2 regions of the Ligilactobacillus sp. JN-6 (Y).1 genome follow, and region 2 is predicted to be linked to the other one. Evidence: riboswitches for the same ligand, from Rfam matches in the RefSeq annotation. Region 2 holds a riboswitch; the other holds the start of a gene.
The links. A riboswitch is a leader RNA that binds a small molecule or an ion and turns the genes downstream of it on or off. The one in region 2 is predicted to bind preQ1.

Region 1: it holds a riboswitch for preQ1, as region 2 does, so the genes downstream of both, AC3XNE_RS06455 (QueT transporter family protein) here and AC3XNE_RS01585 (QueT transporter family protein) in region 2, are expected to answer to the same signal.

What each region holds. Positions count from the first base shown of each region.
Region 1 is NZ_CM176599.1:1,398,882-1,403,130, forward strand. Features, by position in the region: gene AC3XNE_RS06445 (metal ABC transporter permease) at 1-580, opposite strand, end outside; gene AC3XNE_RS06450 (metal ABC transporter ATP-binding protein) at 580-1,239, opposite strand; PreQ1 riboswitch class I at 1,571-1,615, shown strand; gene AC3XNE_RS06455 (QueT transporter family protein) at 1,623-2,114, shown strand; gene AC3XNE_RS06460 (DUF2829 domain-containing protein) at 2,157-2,381, shown strand; gene AC3XNE_RS06465 (3-oxoacyl-ACP reductase) at 2,381-3,142, shown strand; gene AC3XNE_RS06470 (HD domain-containing protein) at 3,343-3,999, opposite strand; gene AC3XNE_RS06475 (prolyl oligopeptidase family serine peptidase) at 4,087-4,249, opposite strand, start outside.
Region 2 is NZ_CM176599.1:321,084-325,332, forward strand. Features, by position in the region: gene AC3XNE_RS01580 (LysM peptidoglycan-binding domain-containing protein) at 296-1,126, shown strand; gene AC3XNE_RS01585 (QueT transporter family protein) at 1,408-1,899, opposite strand; PreQ1 riboswitch class I at 1,910-1,954, opposite strand; gene AC3XNE_RS01590 (DegV family protein) at 2,164-3,006, shown strand; gene AC3XNE_RS01595 (methyl-accepting chemotaxis protein) at 3,469-4,249, opposite strand, start outside.

The DNA.
Region 1 (4,249 bases), 1.1 Mb from region 2:
AAATTAATAATGAACCTACTATCTGAGCTGTAATACTGATCGTTAGAGCTAATAAAACCAAGAAAATGATCGAGATCAGTTGATTAAAACGCTGGTTGTATTCCGCCCCTTGAGAATCGAAGGAATTATAGGCAAGCGGACGAAATAACAAGGCGACGATCAACAATAAAACAATACTTAATAGGACTAAGGTGAGCAGGTTGGACCTGTCGATCCCGACAATACTGCCGAAAAGAATGCTCGTAGCATAACTCGATTGTTTTTGAGAGAGTGACAGAAATAAGATCCCCAACCCTAAAAAAAGGCCTGAAAAAACACTGATCGATGCTTCACGACGACCAACTTTTTCACCAGATAACCCGATAAATAAACCACTGGCACAAGTAAATAACAGCATACCAAATAAAGGCGGGATCCCCGCAAATACACCGAAGGAGGCTCCAGAAAAGCCGATTTCAGATAGTGTGTGAGTGAAAAAGGAGGTTTGCCGTGCGACAACGAAAACTCCCATGAATGCACAGATCAAAGCGATAAAAATACCGGCAATAAACGCATAACGCATAAAATTATATTCCAGCATTACTTAGTAACCTCCTTTTGACTTAAACTAGCAGTTTGAGACTGTAATTTTAGTTCAAAGTCGCCATATTTTTCGATCAATTCCGGATCATGGGTAATAAAGAGTACGGTTAGATCCCTGGCGCGCATGATGGATTTTAACATTTGCAATAAAAAGTTTTTGGATTCGGTATCTAAGCTGGCCGTTGCTTCATCCAGTATCAAAAGCTCCGGATCAGAGCACAAAGCTTGCGCTAGATACGCTCGTTGCTTTTCACCGCCGGAAGCGTGACCTAGTGGTTGAGACGCTATCTTGGCCAGCTTAGTCTCTTCCAAGATACCCTCGACTTTGGTCTTCATTTGCTTAGAATTCCAGGGTAAAAATCTTTTCTTGAGTCCAAATGATACAAAATCGCGGATACATAAGGGGTAATCATCATCGATATTGCGTAATTGTGGAACGTATTGGATCTTGTTGCGGCCGATTTTTGCTTGAACATGTTGAGTGCGATGATGACCCAAGTCCTCAAGGATGTGCTTGATAAGAGTTGTTTTACCTACACCATTTTCACCTGTGATACACGTTAATTTGTTTTTTGGAAACGAAAAATTAAGGTCGGAGAATAAAAGACGGTCAGGGATCCTGAGGTCTAAATGTGTAACAGTTATAATATTTTCCATGAGATCATTACTTTCTTTGAATTTATTGTAAAGGGTACTGAAATTTTAATTTATTGATGCTTACATAGAATGGTAGTTTCTGAAAACTATAATGATAAATCACCCTTAATACAATCACTTCGAACAATCGTACAGTTTATAAATGTTGCTGTCAAGCATGTTTGCTAGCGTAAGTGAAACAATTACTATTTACAAAAGCTTCAAATTTATGCTGTACTCAAGAAAACTGACACAAAATTACTATTTACAATGGGAAAAATAATTTTTTGTGGTCGTTGCATGTCTAAAGATTTCATCTATACTTAATATAGTGGAACTTTCCACAATAAAACATATGGTGGTTCGTAAACATCCCACCTAAAAAAACTAGGAGGTTTTTCATTATGGAAAAATCAAATCAGGCTGTTTCGGAAATGACCAAAACAGCTTTGATAGCGGCACTTTATGTCGTGCTCACGGTAGCGCTGATCCCATTGGCCTATGGCCCGATTCAGTTGCGTTTGTCAGAAATGTTAAATAATCTAACGGTATTCAACAAGCGTTATATTTGGGCAGTAACTTTGGGCTGCTTAATTGCAAACCTGTGGTCGTCGATGGGAGTGGTCGATGTCGTTTTCGGAACTTTAGGGACCCTAGTTATGACCTCGATCAGCTGGTTTTTGAGCAAACGTACATCATCAGTCCCATTAAAGTTGATCATCAGTGTGGTAGTTTGTACGTTGATGTCTTGGAGCGTAGCTTTGGAGTTACACATCGTAAGTCAGGCTCCGTTTTGGTGGACCTTTTTGACGGTCGGCATTGGTGAATTCATTGCTACGGCTGTCGGTGCAGTTTTGACATATGTAATTTCACAACACTTTGATCTAACTGCATAAAGGGCCAGTTTGAACTTGTAAGGATGCGGAGGAGCGTTAATTATGACATTTGAAAAAATACTACCTGAATTAAAAGTAGGCAAAAAAGCCGTTCGCCAAGAATGGGGCGGAAGTGAAAAGTATATTTTTGTTGTTGATGGAGATACCAGAAATGGCGAGGCCATCAATCCTTATTTTTTGATTAGAACAAAAGAAGAACCAGCTTTATCACAATTTATGCCAAATTCTTGTGATATTTTGGCTGATGATTGGAAGCTGGTCGAATAATGGCAGAAAACTTACCTTTTAGGAAACGTGTAGTTATTGTGACCGGTGCAGCCTCCGGTATTGGCCTGGCTCAAGCTGAACTTTTTCTAGCTAAGGGCGCTCGAGTGTGGGGCGCTGATATTCAGGAAACAAAGCCGGTCAAACAGATGGTGGGCAAATACCAAAAATATTTTTCCTTTGTTCGGTGTGATGTCCGGCAAAAAGCAAAAATAACTGCATTGGTCGATCAAGTATTAGCAGTTTCTCGACAGATCGATATTTTACTAAACACGGCAGGTATCTTGGATGCTTACCGTCCCACTTTAGAAACAAGCGAAGAGCAATGGGATAATGTGATGGCAACTAATTTGAAAAGCATGTTCTTGCTTACTAATAAGTGTTTGCCGCAAATGCTGACGCAAGGATACGGAACGATCGTTAATATGTCCTCGATCGCTGGTTTGGTAGCTGGCGGAGGTGGCGCAGCATACACAGCCGCCAAACATGCTGTAATCGGCTATACTAAACAGCTCGATCATGATTATGCAGGTCGCGGTATCCGAGCTAACTGTATTGCACCGGGGGCTATAAAAACTCCGATGAATAAGGCTGATTTTGAGGGGGAAGGACGAATGGCAAAAGAAGTAGCCGCTCAAACGCCTGCTTTGCGATGGGCACTTCCAGAAGAAGTTGCGTTGTTAACTCTGTTTTTAGCTTCTGATAAAGCTGATTATATTCATGGAGCGGTAGTCCCGATCGATGGTGGGTGGACCGAAAAATAGAAAGAAGCTCAACAAGCATATCACCGTGATATGCTTGTTGAGCTTTTATTTATCGTAAGGGCTTAAAATTGTATTCTGACCCGATTTGCTTTCACAATGAATGTATGGGATTCGATGTCATGGTAAAACTAACGGGTAGAAATTCTTGCTTACTTGAACTATAAACACTAAGCGATGCAAGCAAACCTAAAATACAGGGCTTATTTTTTTGCCTGCCATTCGTCTTTGAACTCAGAAAGAAAATCAAGCATGAAGCGTTGCCGATTTTCTGCGATCTGCTTGGCGCTGACAGTGTTTAACTTATCCTTGATCTTCAATAATTTTTCATAGAAATGGTTAATGATCGTTTCGTTTTGTAAGTTACGGTATTCTTCTTTGGTCATTGATTCGCGCGGTTTGATACGGGGATCATAGATCTTTTCAGAATGGTGACCACCAAAATAAATAGCGCGTGTAACTCCAATAGCACCGATAGCATCTAACCAATCGGAATCTTGAACGATCTGTCCTTCAAGCGGCAGTTGGACGGCATTTCCATCAAGCGTATGGGCAAAAGACATGTTTTGAATAATGAATAAAACTTTTTTAGACTGTTGAGGAGAAACTTCGCTCTCAGTTAAAAAACTTTGCACGTCATCTAAGGCTGCTTGTGGGTCAGCAACTAACTTGTCGTCGATCACATCGTGTAAGTACGCTGCGGCTAAAGTTACAAGGAGATCGGCATTTTCTTGTGCACTAAGCTTACGTGCCATTGCTACGACTCTTCTAATATGGTCAAAACCGTGGCCGGTCCTATCCTGAGTCATGTGAGCATGTGAGTACTCAGCTATTTTATCTAATTGTTGTTCACTGTTCATGAATAACCGCTCCTTATATATAAATTTTGATACAAATTTGGACAAGTATAGCACATGGTTGACGGAGTGCAAAGATATAAAATGTGCTTATTTTCCTTTTTTTGTAGAATCCGCGATAAATTTTGAGTAAATATCAATTAGATAAGGTGTAAAGAAAGCATCAGAACCATGAGGACAGTTTTTGAGCTTATATAGATCAACTTGGGTGTCCAAATGGTCCAAGAATTTAAAGAATGACAAGCTTTCTTGA
Region 2 (4,249 bases):
TATGGTCTTCGTACCCTACTACTTCAAAACATTATAGCAATAATTTGATTGATTATCAGCATATAAACAGTGCCATAACTATGTTAACTTGTTTTTTGCTTGACTATTATTTATAGATAACAAAACATTTGACTTATAATTATACCGTGCTATTATGTGGTTGTTAACAAGAGCTAACGTTAACTAAACCATTTAAAGGGGATGAGATTCGCCGCAATAGTCAATTTGGGTCAAATATTAATCATTGAAAACGGAAACTGATTTTCGAAGATTTTCGAATTGGAGGTTATACCAGATGAACAATGAAACTATTAATTCCCGTAACAAAAAGAAACACAACACATCAAATAATAAATTGAAAATTATAAGTGCGTCTGCAGTCCTAGCAGGAGCTTTATTTGCAGCGCCAAGCTTAGTATCCGCTGACAGCTGGCAAGCTAATACTCCAAGACAGATCGCCGACAACATTACTAATACTTCTACACCCTATAAGGTCAAGTCCGGCGACAGTTTATGGGGGATCTCTGAGGCGCTGAAAACAAAGGGCTTGTCAGTAACGCCTGATGCTTTGGCTTTACAGAATCATATTGCTGATCCTAACTGGATCTATACTGGCAATAGCTTGACCTTTACTGGGCAAACAAACGACAGCTCACAGCCAACCAACAGCAACCCTGCTCCTTCTAGTTCACAACAGATCGACAAAAGCACTTTGGAAACTAAATTACAAGAAGCGAATAAGTATATCTATACGCAAGGAGTTTATACTGAAAGCTCCTTAGATAACTTACGGCAGGCTGCTATGAGAGGTAATGGCGTGATCAAATCCGATGCTGCTACCCAACAAGATGTGACTAATGCAGTGAATAACATTGATCAGGCAATTAATGGGTTGGTAAAAGTATCGTCACAACAAGTTAACAAACGACCCTTACAGGCCAAACTTCAAGAAGCAAATAAGTATATCTATACGCAAGGAGTTTATACCGAAAGCTCCTTAGATAACTTACGGCAGGCTGCTATGAGAGGTAATGGCGTGATCAAATCCGACGCGGCCACTCAGCAAGATGTGACTAACGCAGTGAATAACATCGACCAAGCAATTAACGGGTTGGTAAAACAATAGAAAACAATTTTTAAATAAGTTTCAATACAAATAGAGCGCCATAACGGATCTTCTAATTCCATTATGACGCTCTGTTTAGTTTTTAGGCCGCTTTGCACATTTTGTGATCCTTTGTTTAAAAAAGAGAAATTATTAGCAAAAATAATATGCTCCAAAATAAACAGCCGCAACCTACTCTGAAAAAGAAATTTAAAATACCATATGTCAAAAAGTACGAACAGCAACAGGAAAAAGAATGTCAATATCCTTGCCACCTCTTTGTTTAGAGAATGATCTTATCCTTACCGACTTAAATCAATTTTCTTATTGATCAACCATGCAACTACAGCCCCGATCAAAACTACTACAAATTCACCGATGCCGACTGTCAAGTAGGTCAGCCAAAACGGGGCTTCGCTGATCAAATTCAATTCTAACGCTACAGCCCAAGACATCAAGGTACAGATAACTACTGTAGCACCCAACTTCATGGGTATCGAAGAAAGATGTTGCCCAATATACCAGCTCAACCACGTCATAACTAGAGTCTGTAAGGTCCCAAAAACCATATCGACTGGACCCATCGATGACCATAAATTAGCGATCAAACAGCCCAAGGTCACACCCCAGATATAACGTTTGTTGAAAATTGCCATATTGTTGAGCATTTCCGACAAACGGAATTGGATCGGTCCATAGCTTAGCGGAATAAAAGCCACTGTTAAAACTACATATAGAGCTGCTATCAACGCCGTTTTAGTGAGCCCAGCTACCTTATTATTTGCATTTGTCATTATTAAAAAAATCCTCCTAGTTTTTTTAGGTGGGATGGTTACGAACCACCGTAGATCCAACTTGCGGTATTCGATCAACACCGCAAACTTAAGTATAAGAAAAAGCCAATCGTTTATCAACCTGAAAAGCATGTTATAATTTTATTATTAGATATTTTAACAACCCGACGAATCAGTCGTTAAGGGATCGTGGGTCGGCTAACTATTTAAAGTAATAATTGTTTGGCAAGGCACACGAAATTTTTACACGAATGGATATTACTAATGAAAATCGCTATTTTGACTGACAGTGCTGCGATGATCAGCAGTAAAGTCAGAGCACAAACAAATATTAAGGTTCTAGAAATACCGATCTTACTTGATGGGCAAACTCTTGATCCAAATGAACTGTCTGAAGTTACTGAACTAGGAGCAATGAGAGGATCCACTCCGAGTACAGTAACTGAAGAACAGATCCCACTGACGAAGATCTCGGCCTTGATCTCAGGGTTTCAACAAGCCGGCTATACTGATATTCTTTGTATACATATCGCCGGTTCGATCAGTGGACTGGGCTCCAATCTTACTACCTTTGCTAAAACCTGCGAACTGCCACTCAAGGTCCATCTCTTCGATTCACACAGCCTAGGATATGCCGAGGGTGTTTTGGTTTCCCGTGCGCTTGAGCTGATCAACCAAGGGCTAAGAATTTCAGAAGTCCTAGCTAAATTAACAAGGCTTCGTCAAAAGCAGCACACTGTAGTAGTCATGGAAAATTTGAAAAATTTACGCAAGATCGGCTCAATTTCTAATAGTTCACACCACCTCACTAACAACATGCTGCACTATAAGACTATGCTTCATTTTTCCGATTCTGGCGAACTTGAAGTTTTAATGGATAGCTCACGTACTAAAAAAATTGCTGCAACCATGATTGAAAAAATACAACGATCTTCAACTGAACCTAAGGTTTCGATCATGGCTGATAACACGATGACTTTGGATAAATATGCTTCTTTTCTCAAAGAAATGCTGCCGCAACTCAAACTCATCACTAACTTGTGCACCCCGGCAATTTTTTCGTTCACTGGGCCCCAAGCTTTGATCATTACCTGGAAAAATAAATAAGCGGATCGGGCAAAACTTTTTTATTTTTGAAAGTTTTGCTTGGTCCTCTTTTTTTTATATTATCTTTGTAATCGTTCGTCATCTTTTGGACCTCCGTTGTCCAGATGTAGGGCTGTTTAATCGCTTTTTGGCCCTAAATCAGCTCGATATTGGGCCACTTTTCTCTTTTTCGGCCCCACAATCACCAAACTTGGGGCCAATTATCCTTTTTTTTGGACCCAAGTTATCCAGATGTGGGGCCATTTATACTTCTTTTGGACCCACATCAGCCTAACTTTGGGCCGTTAAAGCTCTTATTGGACCCACATTCACCAAATTCAGGGGCAATCTCCAAAACAGCACTACTAAAATCCAGCTTTTATCATAAAAATAGACTGCAGTAACCGAAAAGTGGTCACTACAGTCTATTTCTACTCATTTAAGCTAGCACCTTAGCCTTTAACTAAGCCCACTATTCTGTCATCAATTATCTAAGTCAAATTGGCTCGTAAGTTTCTGCAGTTGACTGGATGTTTCCTCCAAAGTTGAAACATGTTGCGTAAATTCATCCATCGTAGCTTGGACCTCTTCAGAATTTGCGGAAACCTCTTCAGTTCCTGCTGCATTTTCCTGTGTTGAAGCTGAAATGCTTTCGAGCTTCTCTAAGATCATCTTTTGCGTTTCACTGATCTCCTCTGTTCCTTCATAGATCTTGTGGATATTTGCTCCCATAGCTTCATTATGTTGATAAACATTCATTGTGGATTTAATGGCTTCAGTAATCAAGCCGGTCTGTTTTTCTCCACTTTCCAGTGAAGCAGTTGTTTTATTTACCATATCGGTAGACTGCTTTCTGATCTGCTCGATGATCGCCTCGATTTCTTTGGTCGAATCGTTACTTTGCTCCGCTAGCTTACGGATCTCTGACGCTACAACAGAAAAGCCTCTACCTGCCTCGCCCGCACTGGCTGCTTCTATCGACGCGTTCAAAGCAAGCAAGTTGGTCTGCCGTGCGATATCGTTGATAACGCTGATGATCTTCGTAATGTTTTGCACATCGTTGTCCATCTTTTTGACGCTACTCATCAACGCTTCCATTTCGTTGATCTCACCGGACCAGTTTCCGTTCACCTTATCCATGATGTTCAAGTTATTTTGCCCTATTTCTGAAGCCTCACCAGATGATTTGGCCAGTTCTTGCATATTTGTATTAACATTGGCGATGTTTGTGGAGATCTTTTGGACTTCATCGACGCTTTCCGTC